DNA from 3 places in the Rhodoglobus vestalii genome. Region 1 is predicted to be linked to each of the others. Evidence: predicted binding sites of a transcription regulator. Region 1 holds the regulator's gene; each other region holds the start of a gene.

Region 1 (5,234 bases):
TCTTCATCGATATACAGGTGAGCCACCGGCGGTTACCTAAAGGAACCGGTCGCGCAGCTTAGCGAAGAGTCCCTGCTGGAACTCGGCGAAGTGTGGCGCTTTGTTCTTACGAGCGGCCGCCAGCTGCTTGATCAGGGCCTGCTCAGCGTTACTCAACTTGGTGGGAGTGATCACCTGGATGCCCAGCCGTAAGTCACCGCGCCCACCTCCGCGCAGGCTCGTGATGCCCCGATCTTTGACAGTGAGAACCTCGCCACTCTGGGAACCCGGCTTGATATTCACTTCAACCTTGTCGTCCAAACCGTCGAGGGTGACGGTGGTTCCCAGGATTGCATCGACCATCTGCACTTCAACTGTGGCCAGGAGGTCGTCATCGGTGCGGCTGAACACGTCGTGGTGGCGCACCTTCATCTCCAAGAACAGGTCGCCGCTGGGGCCACCCGCTGGCCCGACCTCACCCTGAGCAGGCATCTGAAGACGTAGACCGGTTTCGACGCCAGCCGGGATATCGACCGAAATCGTGCGCTGAGCCCGCACTCGACCCTGCCCGGCGCAAGTGCCACACGGGTTGATGATGATGTTGCCGTAGCCGCGGCACGTGCCACACGGACTCGACGTCATGACGTTGCCAAGAAGGCTGCGCACTTGACGCTGAATCTGGCCGCTGCCCCGACAGATGTCACAGCGAACCGGGGATGTGCCTGGTGCCGTGCAGCTACCTTCACACGTCTCGCACAGCACTGCAGTATTGACCTCAAGGTCGCGGGAGACACCAAAAATGGTCTCCTTGAGGCTCACCTCAACGCGCAGGAGCGCGTCCTGCCCGCGCTCACGTCGCGAACGAGGCCCGACGGATTGCCCTCCGCCCCCGCCTCCGAAGAAGGTCTCAAAGATGTCACCAAAACCGAAGTTTGCGCCACCGAAACCGCCACCGCTGCCGCGGCCGCCCATGTCGTACTGCTGACGCTGTTGGGGGTCACTGAGCACGTCATAGGCGTGCGTTACCGATTTGAAGCGCTCCGAAGCATCCGCACTCGGGTTTACGTCGGGGTGCAACTCGCGGGCGAGTTTGCGGTACGCCTTCTTGATTTCTTCTGGCGTGGCCTCGCGGGCAACACCGAGTGCTTCATAGTGATCTGCCAAAGTTCCGATTGCTCCTTACGAGCTCAGTTTTCTTCTAAAAGTCGTGACAGGTACCGCGCTACCGCGCGCACTGCTGCCATATTGTTCGAGTAGTCCATCCGAGTCGGGCCCAAGACTCCCAGTCGCGCGACGTCGCCGCCCGATGAGGAGTAGCCACCCGTAACGACGGAGGTCTCCTCAAGCCCAAATTCTGCGTTTTCTCGGCCGATGCGAGTAGACACTGACCCACTTGTCACCTGCATCTCACCAAAGAGGCGCAACAACGTGACCTGCTCTTCTATTGCCTCAAGCACGGGAAAAATGCTGCCCGCAAAGTCTTGCTCAGTTCGTGCAAGGTTTGCTGTGCCTGCCAGAACAAGTTTGTCATGCCGATTGGCCAACACCTGTTCCACGAGACTGGAGGCAATCTGACTCACAATGGGCTGGCGCTCAACCGGGAAAATTTCAGCAAAGCGGGTGAGGCTCTCGGCCGCATCAGGCAGTGACTGCCCCATGAGTGCCGAGTTCAACTTCGCTCGCATCTCTCCCAAGAACACATCATCGAGCGGTTCTGAGACATCGATAAGACGTTGTTCGACGCGGCCAGAATCGGTAATGAAGACCGTCATGATGCGGGATGCACTCAGCGGCACCAACTCGATGTGGCGCACCCGTGCCGTTGCCAGCGAGGGGTACTGCACCATCGCGACACTGTTGGTGAGCTGGGAAAGCATGCGTACTGTGCGGGCCAGCACATCATCCAAGTCGTCAGCCTGGCCCAAAAAGGACTCGATTGCTTGGCGTTGAGCGCTCGTGAGCGGGCGAAGATCAGCGAGTTGATCCACGAACACCCGGTAGCCCTTATCGGTGGGCACACGGCCAGATGAAGTGTGCGGGGCAGTGATCAACTCTTCATCTTCGAGGAGAACCATGTCATTGCGGATCGTCGCCGCCGACACTCCAAAGGAATGACGTTCGACAACCGACTTCGATCCGACAGGCTCGCGCGTGGCAACGTAGTCCTGCACAATGACTCGAAGCACGTCAAGCCCGCGGGCGGAAACCATGCCACCACCCACCTCTCTTGATTGGCACTCAATCTGCTCGACTGCCAATCTTACTCGACACACTCTGACACCACCGTTGCACCGCACGCGTGATTAGCGCTAGCGTGTTCCTGTACTTGGGCGATACCCTACCGGGGCAATGCTCAGGTGTTACGCCGAGTATTTTGATGAAACCCGGGAACTTCCCTCGTTCACCTGAAAGGCACGAACACATGACTGACGCAAATCCGCAGCCCGCCGCACCGCAGCCGGCAGCGCAACTAACCCCGGCTGAGGACAAGCAGTGGGCGTCCTTCGCTCATCTGGGTGGAATCATCGGCTTCCTGCCCTCGCTCATCATCTGGCTGGTATTCAAGGAGCGCGGCGCTTTCGCTAACACCGAAGCCAAAGAGGCCCTGAACTTCCAGATCACGATGGCGATCGCACAGGTTGCTCTGTTTATCATCGGTTCGATTCTCACAGCAGTCACCTTTGGCCTCTTCGCCATCCTCCAGACGCTCTTGAGCTTCGCGATCTGGGCCGCCTCGCTGATCTTCTCGATCATCGGATTCACTAAGGCCAAGGACGGCACGAACTACCGTTACCCCTTCGCTCTTCGCCTCATCAAATAGCACGCCTTTGGGTAGCTAACTGATACCCAGCCCCGAGAGCTTCTGCTCTCGGGGCTTCTCTTTTGCCCAATGCACGCTTTAATGGAGTCATGTCAGACTCCACACCCCCCACCAGCTCACCGTACGCACCAACCCAGCCGATGAATCCCAGCGACGAGAAGCTTTGGTCGACGCTTATTCATGTCGGTGGAATTTTCTTTTCCTTCATCCCAGCGCTCGTCGGACACCTCGTGTTTAAGGATCGCGGGCCATTCGTGCGCGCCCACACGCGCACGGCGCTCAATTTCCAGATCACCGTGGCGATCGCCTACGTTCTGAGCCTCATCCTCACCGTGGTCCTCATCGGCTATCTCATGCTCGTTGGCGTCGGCATTGTCATCATTGTGTTCAGTATTATGGCCGCAATTGCTGCCAACAATGGTCAGGCCTACAAGTACCCGCTGACCTTCGAGTTCATTAAGTAGTTCGAACTCGCTAGACAGAGCGAACCTACCGCTTCAAATGGGGGCGTCCGCTAGCAGTCGCCGCACCACGGCATCCGCAAGCAGGCGCCCCTTCAGCGTGAGCTCAATCGTTCCCCGCAGTGCGGAACGCGCAACGACAAGCTCGTCAGCGATGAGGCCAGCTACCGCGTTCCGGCCGTCAGTATCGAGGGTGTTGATGTGCAAACCATTCCGAACGCGGGCGCGCAACAGCACGTGCTCCAAATATTTGCTCGAATCGGCCAACGTCTCCCTGCCTGCCCCCGGCGAGTGCCCGGCGGCCATCCGGTCGGCGTAGGCAGCAGGGTGCTTCACGTTCCACCAGCGCACCCCTCCCACGTGGCTGTGCGCGCCAGGGCCAATACCCCACCAGTCATTGCCCAACCAGTAGCCCAAATTGTGACGGCTTGTGTTAGTCACTTCTGGGTCACTGCTGCCTTTGGCCCAGTTGCTGACCTCGTACCACTCATAACCCGCAGCGCTAAGTTTCTGCTCGGCCAGCTCATACATGTCGGCCTGCAGGTCGTCATCGACCGAAGCGACCACACCGCGGCGAATTTGACCCGCAAGCTTTGTGCCCGCCTCGATGATGAGAGCGTAGGCAGAAATGTGATCCGGGCTCTGCCCAATTGCTTGGTCGAGCGAGCGCTCCCAATCCGCCAAACTTTCGCCCGGCGTGCCATAGATCAGGTCGAGGCTGACATCGAGCCCTACCTCGCGGGCCCACGCGACTACGTGGGGAACCCGCGCAGGGTCATGGGTGCGCTCAAGAGTCGCCAGCACGTGCGGCACCGCCGACTGCATCCCGAACGAGATCCGCGTGAAACCGGCCTCCTTGAGCGCGAGCAAATATTCTCGATCAACTGAATCTGGATTTGCCTCGGTGGTGATTTCGACATCCGAAGAAAAGCCCCACGTGTCGCGGGCAGCGGCAAGCATTCGGGTCAGGTCGGTCACCGGCAGCAGCGTTGGCGTGCCTCCGCCGAAAAACACCGTGGAGGTCTCCCGCGACGCAACCCCAGCCTGAGACAAAACAGCCGAAGCCAAAGCCATCTCAGCAATAGCTTCCGAAGCATAATCAGAGCGCTTCGCCCCCCGCAACTCCTCGCTGGTGTAGGTGTTGAAATCGCAGTAACCGCAGCGCACCCGGCAGAACGGAACGTGAATGTAGACGCTCCACGGTCTGCCCTCAGAACCCACCGCTGCAGACTCGGGAAGGGCACCATCGAGGGGTGCGGGATCTGCAATGGGCACAACACCTGGCACGAACTAGTCTCCTCATCAACCGATTACAAGCGCGCAACAGCGAGTGTGTGCAGGCCTCACTCAATTGTCGCACCTCGTACGTGGGAGAATGAAGAAGTGAAAACACACATCCTGTGGGACATCGACGGCACCCTCATTCACAACTCGCCAGACGGCGCCAACGTGTACCTTGAGGCGTTCACACAGCTCACCGGCGCCCCGCCGCTGCATCGCATCACCAACCCACACGGGATGACCGAAGGGCAGCTGCTCAGCGAACTGCTGCAACTGAACGGTCAACCATCCACGATGCTCGATGACCTTCTCACAGAGCTCGACGTACATACCCTTGCTCAACACGACGGTGGTTTTATCCGTGAGGCTGTTGCTGGTGGCCCCGAGGCCCTTCGCGAGGTCGCGCACCGCGGATGGGACAATGCGCTGCTCACCGGAAATGGTCCGCTCCACTCCCGCTACAAACTGCTGGCCGCCGGATACTCGGCTGACGACTTCACTTGGCAGAATTCGTTTTTCGGCGATCGTTCACCCAGTCGCCCCCACCTCACCTCGCTCGTGACACCCCAACTCGGTGACGGAACCCACATCATTGTTGGCGATACACCCAACGACGGAATCGCCGCCGATGCCGCCTCGCTACCCTTCATTGCCGTCGCCACAGGTGCCTACTCGGTCGCAGACCTCCGCAA
Region 2 (5,234 bases), 520 kb from region 1:
CCCGCCTCGCGCAGAACCGAATACCTGAGCCCGAGCTCCTCGCGCCACTGCTCTTCAGTCTTATTCACCTTGTAAGTCATTGAGGTCTCCTTAAATCGTCAGCTTTCGCTGCCCAATACATTAAACTCGTGGTTGTGCCGAATGATTCCGTGATCGCCAAGTCTTGGGGCGAATTAACAACAACCGAGCTCTACTCGATCATGAAACTGCGCACAGACATATTTTTTGTTGAGCAAAAAGTTGATGAAGAAGAACTCGATAACCGCGACCAAGAAGACGCCACCGGCCACTACTGGATCGCCGACGAGCACGGAGTTGCCGCCTACATCCGCGTTCTCTGCAACGAAACCGCCGAATACCTTGACGGCCACCGCGTCATTGGCCGCGTCGTCGTTCGCGAAGATCGCCGCGGCGAAGGCCTCGCCCAGATCATCATGAAACGCATCGTTCTCGACTTCGGGGCCGAAAGCATGTTGTTGCACGCGCAGGACTACATTGTTCCCCTCTACCTGAAATTCGGATTCGAATCATTCGGGGACGCCTACGAAGAAGCCACCATCATGCACCAGTCCATGTACCGCGCAGGCCAATAATGCGCAGACTCAGCGTGTGCGTGCTCGGCCCCGCCGCACTCATCGTCACCGCCCTCGCCATCGCACTCACCCCGCTCGTCGGCAATGCCGCAGAGCCGGATGCCGCAGACGCTACCTCTCGTGCCGCTAACCTAACCCTCGCCGAAGGCTCCGTCTGCCCAGTCTCGGATGCCGAGATCACGTGGGGTGTCAAAGAGTCACTTCGGTCGTACATCAGCGGCACAATCGCAAATGGTGAATGGGAGGTGAGCGACGGTGCAAGCTACAAAACGCCCAACTTTGGTTGGAGCGAGGGAACCGGCCAACTCGACTCGGGCCGCGGCACCATCGCTTTTGACGGAAGCCTGCGCTTCACCGGCCACGATGGCATTCTCGACACCACCCTCACCGGACTAGAGATCGTCTTCGACGCCACCGCCACCGCCCACCTCGTCTTCGACGTCTTCGGCACAACACAAGAAGGAACACCGGTCGACGAGGTCGGGGTTGAGTTCGCCGACATCGACACCTCGGGCCTCACCGTTGCCGCCGGCACCGCAACACTCGAATTCGCCCCCGCGGTCCTCACCGAGCAGGGCTCCACCGCCTTCGGCACCTACCCGGCGGGCGAAGAACTCGACCCCATCACGGTGACCTTCAGCGCCACCAGCGACTGCATGCCAGCACCCCAAGCAGCCAACTCTGACCTCGAGCGAAACGCCTACGTGGTTGTCGCTGTCAGCGCCCTGACGATCGGCGCGGGGGTCGTGTACTTCGTCACCCGGTCGCGGGGCAGCAAGCTTGGGCCGCATAAAAAGTAGTCCTCGCGTACAGTCTCCGGTTACGAACCAGAACCGGGCGCATAGATTGCGCGGGCCAGTGCATCAAGCACCGTGACCGTGCGCGGGCCGAAACTCAAAATCTCGCCATCATCCATCTCAACAACACGCTGATTCATCCCCGCCTCAGTGAGAGCGACCGCCGGCCGCGCCTCAAGCAGCCCACTCACGCCACCCACACTCGCCAGCCCGCCCGTCATCACCAAAATGAGATCAGGGTTCGCCGCCACCATAGCCTCATCCGTCATCGGCCGCATACCCTCAAGACCGATCTCGGCAGCAACATCCACACCACCCAGCGCACCGATCAACACATCAGAGCCAGACTCCTGACCGAACAGATAATAAACACCCGACGTGCCGCGCAGGTAGAGGAACATCATGCGCAGACGATCGCCGCTCGGAACAATACGTGCGATCTCCGCGACCTTGGCCTCGATCTCAGAACTCAACTGCGCTGCAAGTCCAACGCCAGCAGCCGAAACACCCAACGCGTCGGCGGTCTGGCGTGCCAACTCAGCAACCCCAGCAACCGACGGATCCGTATCAACAAACACCACCGGGATACCCGCATCCCGCAACTGCAGCACCACATCAATCGGACCAATCGACCCATCAGTCACAATCAGATCAGGCCGAAGCGCCAAAATAGCTTCACTGTTCACTGTGTGAGCATTAGACGTAATCAGCGGCAACCCCGCGGCCTCATCGAAAGTTGTTGAAATATCGCGCGCAACAAGAGAATCCAATAACCCCAAACCCGCAACCGTCGCCGCAATCGACCCCGAAATATCCATCGCGATCACCCGGTCAGTCGACGACACCGTCACCGGCACATCACCACTGAGATCACGGGACATCACCGTCACCGGCAACACCTGATCCGGGGCATCCTCCGGGGCAGAAATGCCGGATGACGGCAGCGCAGCCCGCACAAGGCCGCTGTAATCCTTCGCATCATCAAGAAGCGCCAACTGCGCTAAAGGAGAGCCGAGATCGGCTGTGACCGTGACAGCCGGATTCTCAGAGATGGCAGGAGCCGAACATCCACTGGCCACAAGCGCAACACAAGACAGCACCACAGCAGTGGCCAAAAGTCGTGTGCGCATGAAAACCAATCCAAAACAAAAAATACTAAGGCTATCCTAACCTAAACGACCGTCAGCCGGACCCCGAGCCGAGTCGCTAGGCAACCACAAAGCAAGCACGCCCTAGAATTACGTGCATATTGGAGGTCCCGTCGTGTCTGAAACCGAATCTGCACCACACACCACGACCGACCTATCCGAACGCTCAATCCAAATCCTCAACTTCGAAAGAGAATGGACAAGACACGTTGGCGCCAAAGAAGACGCCATCAGCACCCAGTTCCACATCTCAAGCGCACGCTACTATCAAATGCTCAACGCGATAATCGACGCACCAGCCGCAATCAAACACGACCCCATGCTGGTAGCCCGGCTACGCCGCAACCGAAACAACCGAACACGCAACCGCACACCACCCAGAGCCGCCCACCACAACGAAGAATCGACAAACTAAGCAATGGTGAGTTACCCCAAAGACAGATTCGACGAAACACCGGACGACATCGAACGCGTCGGCGCCCACCGCGGACCCAAACGACGCGGACGCGGCTGGATCGGCCTCGCCTGGGCACTACTCGCCACCGGAGCACTCGTGCTCGGCGGACTCTTTGCCCTCAGCCAATACCTCGGAGACGACCTCGGCATTCCCCTCTTCGCAACACCCGAAGAACCCATCATCACCCCCGAACCAGAAGAAACAGTCGCCCCCCTCACCGACCCCACAACAATCGACCCCGCGCGAGCGCTCACCATCGACGTATTCAACGGCACCGCCGAAAGCGGACTACAAACCGTCGTACTCGACAAACTAGCCACCGAAGGCTGGCCCGTAGGCAGCGCAACAAACGCCTCCGCCCGCGACATCGAAGAAACCTACATCTACTACAGCAACCCCGCAGACGAAGACGTAGCCTCCGGCCTCGTCAGCGCACTCGGCCTCGGAGAAATCCGCTTCATCGAACCCGACATATTCCCCGCCGCACCAATAACCATCGTGCTCGGAAGCGACTACAACCCCAGCAGCGAATAAGCAACCAAACCGCAACCGTGCTGTCGTGCACTCACCCGTGTCGAGTGCGCCGTGCTGTCTTGCACTCGCCCCTGTCGAGTGCTAATTTTGACCTTGGCACTCTCATAGATCGAGTGCCAATTTATTCGCTTGTACGACGTCCGGGAGGGACGAGAAACACACATGGCAAAGATCATTGCTTTCAACGAAGAGGCCCGTCGCGGCCTTGAGCGCGGCCTGAACATTCTCGCCGACGCCGTAAAGGTCACGCTTGGCCCACGCGGTCGCAACGTAGTTCTTGAGAAGAAGTGGGGCGCTCCCACCATCACGAACGACGGTGTATCCATCGCCAAGGAGATCGAGCTTGATGACCCGTTCGAGAAGATCGGTGCTGAGCTCGTTAAAGAGGTAGCAAAGAAGACGGATGACGTAGCCGGAGACGGTACGACGACTTCTGTTGTTCTCGCGCAGGCACTCGTTCGCGAGGGCCTCCGAAACGTAGCTGCGGGTGCAGACCCCATCAGCCTCAAGCGCGGCATCGAAAAAGCCACCACCTCGGTAATTGAGGCACTCGTTGCGAGCGCCAAAGAAATCGAGACCAAGGAAGAGATCGCGGCTACCGCATCCATTTCTGCTGGTGACTCTGAGATCGGTGCACTGATCGCTGAGGCGATCGACAAGGTCGGCAAGGAAGGTGTTGTCACCGTTGAGGAGTCGAACACGTTCGGCACCGAGCTTGAACTCACCGAAGGTATGCGCTTCGACAAGGGATTCCTGTCGGCATACTTCGTGACCGACCAGGAACGTCAAGAAGCAGTCTTCGAAGACCCCTACGTTCTGATCGTCAACGGCAAGATCTCCAACATCAAGGATCTTCTGCCCATCGTCGACAAGGTAATCCAGAGTGGCAAGCAGCTACTCATCATTGCTGAAGACGTTGACGGTGAAGCGCTCGCAACTCTCGTTGTGAACAAGATCCGCGGCATCTTCAAGTCGGTAGCCGTCAAGGCTCCTGGCTTCGGCGACCGTCGCAAGGCTCAACTCGCAGACATCGCGATCCTCACCGGTGGACAGGTTATCTCAGAAGAGGTCGGCCTGAAGCTTGAGAACGCAACTCTCGAACTTCTTGGTCGCGCCCGCAAGGTTGTCATCACCAAGGACGAGACCACGATCATCGAAGGTGCTGGTGAAGAGGAGGCGATCGCCGGTCGCGTCAAGCAGATCCGTGCCGAGATCGACAACACTGACAGCGACTACGACCGTGAGAAGCTCCAAGAGCGTCTCGCGAAGCTCGCCGGTGGTGTTGCAGTCATCAAAGCAGGTGCGGCAACTGAGGTTGAACTCAAGGAGCGCAAGCACCGCATTGAGGACGCAGTTCGCAACGCAAAGGCTGCTGTTGAAGAGGGAATCGTCGCCGGTGGTGGCGTTGCCCTGATTCAGGCTGGCAAGATCGCCTTCGAGAGTCAGGCAATGATTGACTTGGTGGGCGACGAAGCAACCGGAGCGAACATCGTTCGTGTTGCTATCGATGCACCGCTCAAGCAGATCGCCCTCAACGCAGGTCTCGAGCCTGGTGTTGTTGCTGACAAGGTTCGCAACCTTCCGGTTGGCCACGGCCTCAACGCAGCAACCGGCGAATACGTCGACATGCTCGCTGCTGGTATCAACGACCCGGTTAAGGTAACCCGCTCGGCGCTGCTCAACGCATCGTCGATCGCTGGACTCT
Region 3 (5,234 bases), 670 kb from region 1:
ACGTGCTCGCAATCATCGGTCTTGTGCTCGGATACTTGGGTCTTCTTGGCTTCATCCTCGTGATCTTCCTCGTATTCATTCCCCTCTTCGTCTTTGGCGCTGCGGGTGGCCTGACCGGCTACTAAGCACCGCTACGAGTTTCTTACCCTGCAGAGCCCGCACACCCGTTCGGGCTCTGCGGCAGTTAAAGGGTAGTTATTGAGGTGTACTTGCTAAACTGTGTCAATGGCTACCAACAACTCAGACGACTCGATCCCGTTGATCCCCACTCCCGCTAAACCTGCGGCCTCCAGCACGCCCAAGGCGAAGGCGGCCCCGGCAGCTAAAAAGCCTGCCGCGAAGAAACCTGCCGCGAAGAAACCTGCCACCACATCCAAGCCCGCAACCGCATCGCCCGCCACCGCACCGCCCGCAACCGCACCGCCCGCCCCGGCACCGGCGGCGGCCGCACCGGTCACGCCCAGCGGTGATGTCGCGGCGCCGTCGAGCCCCGCGGCCCCAGCGTTGCCCCCGATGACTCCAGCGGCACCCGCAGCTTCGGCTCCGCCGGCAGCTCCCGCAGCTTCGTCTGATCCCTACGCTGCACCCCGTGGTACCCCCATCCCCGGTTATGGTGGCGCATCGACGCCGGGTCAGGCACCATACACCCCGGTTCCGGCTGGTCCGCCACAGGGGCTGGCGATTGCGTCTATGGCTACGGGAATCGTGAGCGTGTTGCTCTCATTTCTCACCATCGGGCTGCTGCCGGGAATTGCTGCGGTCGTAATGGGCCATATTGCTCAGAAGAAGCAGCGGTATGCGCGTCCGTTTTGGCTCACCGGCCTGATCACCGGTTATGTCTCGATTGGAATCAGCCTGATCTTTGGGCTAATTATTCTGTCGGCAATCTTCATTCCCCTCTTCCTCGCCAGCACTTACGGCTACTAGCGGGAATCGCCCTTCGGCGATCGGTTCGCGGCCTAGCCGCAGTTCCCGCCTAGCCAGCGTTCACACGGTTGGGCTTGGGGAAAGCGCCGGGCGCTGCGCAAGCAGTGCCCGGCGCTTTCCTGCAACGCGGGTCAGAATGAGCGTTGCGCTGTTCTCGCCCTTCAGAGAGAGCGATGTGCGAAAAGTTGCGGGGTCGATATCAACCCCGCGCTTTTTAATTTCCAGTGTTCCAATTTTGCGCGTCGCGAGTTCCCGTTTCAGTGAGCGCCGATCAAGCGGAAAATCAGCGACGATCTCGAAGCAGGTAGCAAAGGGTGAGACCGCCGCCGTATCGGCACTGAAGTACGCGATCGAAGTGTCGAGCATCCGGCCCTCTAGCTGTCGAGCAAGGTCGCCGATGAGTCGGGCCCGGATGACTGCGCCGTCAGGCTCGAAAAGATACTGCCCCAGCTCTCCCGCGGCTTCGTCCGCGCTGTCGGCAGCCGCGGTCATCTCGGCAGTACCGTGCTCCCCAATCACGAGGGCGGAACGGCGAATGCCCTCGCGCGCAACGGCGCCGAACCAGAGCCCAAGTTCGACGACTTCCCGGCCGACCGACACCCACTGCGCTTCAGCTTGTTTGGGGATCAGATCGCGATCGATGCCGGGACCAAGTTTGATGCCCGTGGGGTAACGTTCGGCGAGTTCGAAAGCGAAGTCGAGAGTGGGCGTCCAGTCGGCAGGGTTGGTGAGTCGCACTCGTGCATCGCGCCGGGCGGGATCAAGGTAGACACCATCAATACCGGTGAGGTCGGTCGACTCGGCATCGCCATGCACGACGTGCGCGTTGCTCCACGGAGCGAGGTTGTAGCTTGCGATGGCGGCAGTGGTTTCGTCGCGTTCGACCGCGGTCACGGTAAGACCGAGCCCAGCAATGGCGAGGGCATCGGCTCCGATGCCGCATCCAAGGTCAGCGACCCATTTCACTCCAGCGGTGGCGAACCGGCCGGCATGCTGGGAGGCAACGGAGAGCCGGGTTGCTTGTTCCAAGCCGGCCTCGGTGTAGAGCATCCGGTCAGCAAAGGGGCCGAACTTGCTCGTGGCTTTTGCTCGCAGTTTCGATTGACTAAGAACCGCGGCGACGAGTGCCGCGCTGTGGCCCGCTTTTCGCAGCTCGGACACGGTGCGCACAATTTCGTCGCTCGAACGCCAGGCCGGGAGGGAATCCAACAGGCGAAGACCCTCGGACGAAAGCAGCTCGCGCAATTCGCTCTGATTCATTCTCTAACCGTATCCGCATGCGAATTGGCACTCACGTTGATCGAGTGCCAACCAAGCCGTATAGTTGATCTGGCACTCCTACAGTGAGTGTGCCAACCCAAGTACTTTTTAGAAAGAGGTCAAACGTGTCGGTCTCCATTAAGCCGCTCGAGGATCGCATTGTTATCAAGCAGGTCGATGCAGAACAGACCACCGCGTCTGGGCTTGTCATTCCTGACACTGCGAAAGAGAAGCCCCAGGAGGGTGAAGTAGTCGCCGTAGGTCCCGGTCGCATCGACGACAACGGAAACCGCGTGCCGCTCGACATCGCCGTGGGCGACAAGGTTATCTATTCCAAGTACGGCGGAACAGAAGTGAAGTACGGCGGAGACGACCTGCTCGTTCTGTCGGCTCGCGATGTGCTCGCCGTGGTTGTTCGCTAGGTAAGCACTCGAATCCTCGCCGATCGTCACTGTTCGGCTAACGAAAAACCCCAGACTTCGGTCTGGGGTTTTTCGATGTTTCGACGTAATGTGTGCCAGCTCCGCGGTCGTAGGATTCATAGGTGACTACGACTTCTCACGCGACTGACCGCGTTTCGCCCAGCGGTCTCGGATTCGCTGTATCGGCCTACGTTTTGTGGGGCATGATGCCGATCGTGTTTTTCTCCCTCCAAGAGTCGGGTGCGATCGAGATTGTGGCATGGCGAATCGTCTTATCGCTGGTCTTTTGCGCTGCCCTCCTTCTGGTTACGCGCGGCTACCTGCGAGTCTTGGCCATCATCCGTGATCGCAAAACGTTTTGGAGCCTCGGCCTCGCCAGTTGCCTCGTCGTGATCAACTGGCTGATCTATGTCTATGCGAGCGTCAATGGGCACATTGTCGAAGCGGCCCTCGGCTACTTCACCAACCCAATCGTCACCGTTTTACTTGGCGTACTCATTCTGCGGGAGCGGTTGCGCCCGCTTCAGTGGGTCGCACTCGGCATTAGTGCATTTGCGGTTCTCGTACTTGCTATTGGCTATGGCAGCTTTCCGTGGATTGCGCTGGGGCTGGCCTTCAGTTTTGGGCTCTATGGTCTCGTCAAGAAAAGCGTGGGGCCCAAAGCGGATGCCGTTGGTGGCCTCGCCGTCGAAACCGCATTCTTGGCGCCGATTGCGGCCGTTGTGCTGCTCGTGTTGAGTTTAAATGGTTCGCTCACCGCGGGTTCAGCGGGCACCGATCACCTCGTGTTGACGCTTTTCCTTGGTGCCATCACGGCAATCCCGTTGATTTTGTTCGCGGCTGCTGCGCGCCGGTTGCCGCTGACCTACATGGGTTTAGCGCAGTACCTAGCACCAATTTTGCAGCTCATCGTTGGGGTTTTTGTCTTTCAGGAGGCGATGCCGCCGGAGCGTTGGCTGGGCTTCGCGATCGTGTGGGTAGCGTTGGCAATTCTTACCTTTGACCTGTTTCGGCATTCGTCACGCACTCGGCTTGGCTCGGCAGCGGAGGCTCCTGGCGCCCTTTAGGTGTTTGGGAACCGAGTGACTTGATGCAGGTAGGAGGGCGTGCGGCCCGGATTGGGGGCGCGGCTGTGGCCACCAATTCGCCCAGTCAGGTTCGTATTTTGGGGTTCGCCCAGTAACGTATCAGTGCCCCTTTTTCTTTCAGGCGGTAGAGAGGAGCGACTGTGATGACATCCATACCCGTTGGAGCACGCGTGTCGCTGCGCACTCGTCGCTGGCCCACTGCGGTCGTGGGTATGCTCGCGGCGGCACTGGTGTTGAGTGGATGTTCGGCGGCGGAGCCCGCCGAAGAGACTATGGTGCCACAAGATTTGGCTCTCACCATTGGCGCTCTCGTGCCCGAGTCAGGATCGCTCGAAAAGTTTGGCCCCGCAGTTTCGGCCGCGATAGCGTTGGCCGCGCAAGATGTCAACGATGCTGACGCCAACCTCACAGTTACGGTAGAAACGCGCGACTCGGGAGATTCCACCGGAACGACAGCCGAGGATGCCGTAACCGAGTTGCTTGCTGCCCGGGCCACCGTGATTATTGGTGGGCTCTCTGACGGTGTCTCCAAGAAAGTGGTCGATAAAATCACCGCCGCTGGGGTAGTTGAGATCTCTCCGGCCAACAATTCGCCCGATTTCTCCAGCTACGACGACAGCATGCTGTACTGGCGCACGTCTCCATCGTGTGCGCTCCAGGGGACTGTGCTCGGAGACGAGATGGCTGACCGTGTCGAGGGGTCTATTGCGATTCTTGCAGAAGATGTGCTTTGTGGGCCGCCCCTTCCCCGTGCGGTCAGCGAAGCCTTCCAACGCGGTGGCGGCGATGTGATCGTCGATGAACGTATAGACGAGGCGGCCGCGGGCCTAGATGATCAGATTGCTGAGGCGATTGCTGCGGAACCGGATGCCGTGGCTATCCTCGGCACGGCGAAAGCAGAAAAAATTGCCCAAGCCTTCATTGCCGCCGGGTACTCGGGGGATCAGCTTTTCTTCAGCGGTCTCTCGTTGGGCGAACGAGGCTCAGGATTTGCGGCGGGAAGCTTGACCGGGTCGATTGTGACGCAGCCGGGTCTCGACTTTTCAACGATCTCGGATTTTACCGATCGACTACTTGAGATTAATCCGGGCCTCACCGACTTCAGCTACGCGGCAGAAAGCTACGACGCTGTGATTCTGGCAAGCCTCGCCGCTTTGGCTTCGCAGAAAACCACTGGCAAGGAAATTGCGAGCAAACTGCAGGAAGTTTCTGGTGGCGCAGGAAGTGGTGAAGTCGCGACAACGTTCGCGGATGCTGCCGCCATTATCCTGTCGGGCGACACGGTAGATTACGACGGTGTTTCGGGCCCAATAACCCTCAGTGACAATGGCGATCCGCAGGGCGCGATAATCGGCGTCTACGAGTACGGTAGCGACAACGTGTACACCCGGATCGACTGAGTAACACCTGCTGCTTCGAAAAGTCTACAAATGGTAACGATTCGAAGAGTGTTACAAGGCTGTAGTACTGACGTATTGTGCGGACGTCTCGGGTGGGCTTAGCTTTGCAGTGTGGTGACAACGAAGTGCCACATCTG

What was found. The regulator HrcA, encoded in region 1, represses chaperone genes, less so after heat shock. The targets are predictions, from matches to a motif close to TTNGCACTCGNNNNNNNCGAGTGCNAA.
Region 2: a site for HrcA is predicted at 3,623-3,649, ahead of groL (chaperonin GroEL). Genes of this name have one in related genera too.
Region 3: a site for HrcA is predicted at 2,212-2,238, ahead of groES (co-chaperone GroES). Genes of this name have one in related genera too.

What each region holds. Positions count from the first base shown of each region.
Region 1 covers NZ_VFRA01000001.1:2,713,482-2,718,715, reverse strand. Annotated here, with positions in the region: gene FB472_RS13405 (16S rRNA (uracil(1498)-N(3))-methyltransferase) at 1-26, opposite strand, end outside; gene dnaJ (molecular chaperone DnaJ) at 37-1,143, opposite strand; gene hrcA (heat-inducible transcriptional repressor HrcA) at 1,167-2,189, opposite strand; gene FB472_RS13390 (DUF4870 domain-containing protein) at 2,402-2,800, shown strand; gene FB472_RS13385 (DUF4870 domain-containing protein) at 2,890-3,264, shown strand; gene hemW (radical SAM family heme chaperone HemW) at 3,298-4,548, opposite strand; gene FB472_RS13375 (HAD family hydrolase) at 4,645-5,234, shown strand, end outside.
Region 2 covers NZ_VFRA01000001.1:2,191,216-2,196,449, forward strand. Annotated here, with positions in the region: gene msrB (peptide-methionine (R)-S-oxide reductase MsrB) at 1-80, opposite strand, end outside; gene FB472_RS10790 (GNAT family N-acetyltransferase) at 135-593, shown strand; gene FB472_RS10795 (HtaA domain-containing protein) at 593-1,393, shown strand; gene FB472_RS10800 (heme/hemin ABC transporter substrate-binding protein) at 1,414-2,520, opposite strand; gene FB472_RS10805 (DUF3263 domain-containing protein) at 2,654-2,953, shown strand; gene FB472_RS10810 (LytR C-terminal domain-containing protein) at 2,957-3,529, shown strand; gene groL (chaperonin GroEL) at 3,692-5,234, shown strand, end outside.
Region 3 covers NZ_VFRA01000001.1:2,043,493-2,048,726, forward strand. Annotated here, with positions in the region: gene FB472_RS10070 (DUF4190 domain-containing protein) at 1-125, shown strand, start outside; gene FB472_RS14435 (DUF4190 domain-containing protein) at 226-927, shown strand; gene FB472_RS10080 (class I SAM-dependent methyltransferase) at 988-2,187, opposite strand; gene groES (co-chaperone GroES) at 2,313-2,609, shown strand; gene rarD (EamA family transporter RarD) at 2,732-3,676, shown strand; gene FB472_RS10095 (ABC transporter substrate-binding protein) at 3,841-5,097, shown strand.